2 regions of the Fusibacter sp. A1 genome follow, and region 2 is predicted to be linked to the other one. Evidence: predicted binding sites of a transcription regulator. Region 2 holds the regulator's gene; the other holds the start of a gene.
What was found. The regulator LexA, encoded in region 2, represses DNA repair genes until DNA is damaged. The targets are predictions, from matches to a motif close to CNAACANNTGTTNG.
Positions count from the first base shown of each region.

Region 1 (2,207 bases), on a different contig from region 2:
GCTGGATATACTTGTCTGGTTCACCTACAGTTTTTGCCATGATTAGTTGTGGGGAGACCCTGACGCTAGTGATTTGAGCGGATTCCTTTATGTTCAGTAAGTCGATCAGTAGAGTGGAGAGTTCAACATCTACGAGCATGAGATGCTTAAAATCGAGGTTTTCAAAAGTCAGCAGTGGATGTAGTTCTTCTGCGAAGAGGAGAACGCACATAGTTGGACCCGCGAAGCCGCTGAGCCATTCGAACTTATCTTTGAAATGATCGCAGTAGGCGACCGATCTTATCGGGTTGAAGGTCTCTGTGAGTACGTTGACCGTCTCATGTATGTTATGAGATGCGATGATGAGAAAACTTGCGCCTTTTCTAAATAGAAACATATAAGTCCTCCTAGATTCCTGCTTTGAATTTTTTCATCCTTACATCATCCGTACCAAACGGATAGGATAACCGATAGACTTTTAGCGGATGGAACTCGAAAACGAAAATACCTTCAATCGCATTACTCAGATAAGGGTGGTGGTCAAACTGACTTTTTACCTTTAGGTCATGTCCAAAAAGCAGTAGGTCTGCTTTTGTAGCGTCGATCTTATGCCGGTAGTGGGAGATTCCTAATTTAACTCCCTCAATCGTAGGATAACACATGTCCTTAAATAGTTGGTCGCTGCCGAATAGCTTGCCAAGCGTATCAAAGTCGTCATGGTTGCCCTTGGTGATAAAGAGTTTTGCCTCGCAGGAGTTGAGGATGGAGGCAAGTGCCTTTACCTTGCGCTGATAATGGATAAGTTTCGACGGGTGAAGTTCAAGTTTTATGTTGTCGACCAAATCTCCTGTATGGACGATATAGGTTGGATTGATGAGTGCGATGATATGCTTAAGACTTGCGTAGGTCATCGTTGGCGTATCAGAAATATGAAGCAGTCTGATTCCTTGGTCGAACAATTCTGAAGGTATGGCATATGGATAGTGCAGCCTGTGCAGAAAACGATTGGTCATGGTAGGTCTCCTTTAACCCATTATATCAAATTAACAGTAATTGTGATGAGATATTGCATCCTGCTCGAAGAGGGTGTATACTAATCGTAAGAACATACGTTCGCTATAAAGGAAGTGATCTGATGAGCATTCAACATAAAATCGCATTACTGGCAGAAGCGGCTAAATACGATGTCTCCTGTTCGTCGAGCGGCAGCCACCGCGCGCCTGAAAAGGGGAAACTAGGACATGCGTCACCACCAGGGATCTGCCACAGCTGGGCGGAGGATGGGCGCTGTATCTCACTGCTGAAAATTCTGTTGTCAAACGATTGCGTCTATGACTGCGCCTATTGTGTGAATAAGTCCAGTAACGCGACTGAAAGAGTCACGTTTACTCCAGAAGAGTTGGTGAGGCTGACGATTGGATTTTATCGACGAAACTATATTGAAGGACTATTCATCAGCTCGGCGGTTGTGATCAGTCCCGACCATACCATGGAGCAGATGATTGAAGTGGTCAAAATCTTAAGGGAACGTGAAGGGTACAACGGATATATCCACATGAAGGGGATACCCGGAGCCGACCTGAAGCTCATCGAAAAAGCCGGTCGATATGTGGATAGGATGAGCTTGAACTTGGAACTGCCAACGACAAGAAGCCTGCAGCTGCTGGCACCGCAAAAGACACGGAATGAGATATTGCTTCCTATGGATTATCTAAAGGGCCGTATCATCGAATCGAAGCAGAGCAGAATGGGTGACATTTTCGTTCCTGCCGGACAGACAACACAGATGATGGTGGGTGCTTCCGATGATTCGGATTATGAAATTATGACTTTAGCCGAGGGAATGTATGGGACGCGAGCGATGAAAAGGGTCTATTACTCGGCGTATGTCCCCATTTTTCAAAATGAAAAAAACTTACCTAGCACACTCACATCACCCCTTTTACGTGAACACAGACTTTATCAGGCCGACTGGCTCTTAAGGTTCTACGGCTTTGGTGCGAATGAACTGTTAAGTCCCGACAGGCCTAATCTTGATATCACGATCGACCCCAAGGCGTTCTGGGCGATCAGCAATCTGAATCTATTCCCTGTGGAGGTCAACAAGGCCTCGCTTGATACCCTTTTGAGGGTACCGGGGATAGGACCCATATCCGCGAGAAGGATCATGCAATCAAGAAGATTCGGTCCTCTCACATATGAGGGGCTTAAAAAGACTGGCGTAGTGC
Region 1 covers NZ_QQWI01000016.1:31,524-33,730, reverse strand. The annotation lists gene DWB64_RS17645 (hypothetical protein) at 1-376, opposite strand, end outside; gene DWB64_RS17640 (metallophosphoesterase) at 387-992, opposite strand; gene DWB64_RS17635 (putative DNA modification/repair radical SAM protein) at 1,115-2,207, shown strand, end outside.
Region 1: a site for LexA is predicted at 1,082-1,095, ahead of DWB64_RS17635 (putative DNA modification/repair radical SAM protein). Genes of this name have one in related genera too.

Region 2 (2,207 bases):
AACGCATTATCCGATTATGCCGAGCTGATCGGAGAAAAAGTGATTTCGATAAACGGCGTCGAGATTGAAGAGATCGTCAAGAATTTTGAGAAGATATCCAACAAAGAGAGCATCTACTGGATGAGGTCAGGTGCCATCGACAAGTTGCACCATGCCTACTTTTACAAGCTGTTCGACTATACGGACACCCTCGAGGAACTTACTGTAACTACCGGGTCAGGAGATACCGCGCTTCCCTCGATGAGTTACATCAAAATCGCGAACCCGGACCACTGGGATACGCAGTATACCATCGGAAACCTTACAAACTATTCGCTTTGGGGAACTTACACAAGCAACAGGCCTTACAAAGAGGAATGGTTTGCGGACAACAAGGTCTTAGTCGTAAGGTTCTCCTCATGTTCTGACGAGGATCCCAATCTGCCGCTAACTGAGTTCGGACAGATAGTAAGCGAGAATATTGATAAATATGATCCAGAGTACGTGCTCTTCGACTTAAGGGATAACGGTGGTGGGTATCCATCCCAGCTCTATCAGGCGTTTTCTGAAAGCTTTTTCAGAAAACATGACCTGATTGATTCGGGAAGACTTTTTGTGGCTACCAACCGTCAGACCTTTTCAGCAGGCGGCATGACCACCCACTTCATGGTCAAGACTTTCGGTGCCATTCATATAGGGCAACCTACGGGCGGATCGCCGTTCACAACGGTGGTCTCATCAACCGCAGCTAAGGAACTCAAGAATTCTGGATTGGGCTTTAGGGTGAGTAGCGAAAAGATCTCAACGAAAATGATCGAGACACCTTCAGTGATACCTGCAGTAGAGGTCATACCAAAATCAGACGACCTGCTTAATGGAATCGATCCTGTTGTGAATTATGTCATAGAGTTAGTAGAGGAGTAAGAAGCATCCTTGAATCAAAAAAGCGAAAAAAGATCCGATTCAATTCGGATCTTTTTTTTATAGTTTTCTGAAAACGCCTTTTACAATTCCTAAAATTTGAACCGACTCCACATAGATCGGGTCGAGTGACGCATTTTCCGGTTGTAGTCGTATGCGGTTGGCTTCTTTATAGAATGTCTTCACGGTTGCGGAGTCTTCGATCATCGCAACCACCATATCACCGTTGTTGGCGGTGTTCTGCTGTTTGACAAGCACGAAATCCCTATCGAATATGCCTGCCTCGATCATGCTGTCGCCAGAAACACGTAGCATGAAGTGCTTTCCTGAATCGATGAAATCGATCGGTACAGGGAAGGTCTCGTCGTACTCCTCATGCGCGAGTATGGGTTCTCCGGCAGTGACCTTGCCGATAATGGGTACGGATGCGATCTCGTGCTTTGGAAACTCGATTACATTGCTGCTTGTCTCATATTCTTCGACAAGACCTGAAGTCTTAAGAATTTCGATGGTTCTCGGTTTAGTCTTATCTCTTTTGATATAACCTTTCTTTTCAAGGCGCTGTAGGTGACCGTGCACAGTCGATGTTGAATGTAATCCTACCGCTTCACAAATTTCTCTAACAGCGGGTGGGATGTTTCGTCTATGTACTTCTCTTTCAATAAATGCTAGTATTTCTCTTTGCTTATCCGTTAGTTCAGTAGCCATATGTCATTCAACTCCTTCATTTTTTTATAGTATACCAAAAAAAGATGAAAATATCAAACATATGTTTGCTATTTTCGCTTGTCAAAGAACGTGTGTTCGGTTATAATTAAATCATCAAGAACACACGTTCGGTGAGGAGGTTTCATATGAAAACGCTTAAAGTGGTAAATAGAAGGAGATTTGTTAGAAGCACATTGCTGACTATCGTCATGGTAATACTTTTTCTTACTGCGGCGCTTAGTGCTACAGGAAACTTGGTCAGTAATGCGATGGAAGTTAAATCATTATCCGAGTACAATGTAAAAAGCGGTGATACCCTGTGGAAAATCGCTAAAAGCATACAGCAAGAAGGTGACGATATCAGAGCACTTATCCATATAATCGAAACAGAAAACAACTTAGACAGCTCCGTAATTCATCCTGGACAAATCATCCTAATACCAAGCGAGGTGAATTCTTATGTTGCAGACTCAAGTCATTAATCAAGTAGCCCTTATCGTCGAAAAGGCATGTTACCGTGATACCAATCCGTTTGGAACAAGCATCTGGCAGAACCATATCCTTGAAGTCGTAAAATACTCAGACGCCCTAGCAATCGC
Region 2 covers NZ_QQWI01000005.1:223,142-225,348, forward strand. The annotation lists gene DWB64_RS08660 (hypothetical protein) at 1-903, shown strand, start outside; gene lexA (transcriptional repressor LexA) at 961-1,608, opposite strand; gene DWB64_RS08670 (LysM peptidoglycan-binding domain-containing protein) at 1,755-2,090, shown strand; gene DWB64_RS08675 (HD domain-containing protein) at 2,068-2,207, shown strand, end outside.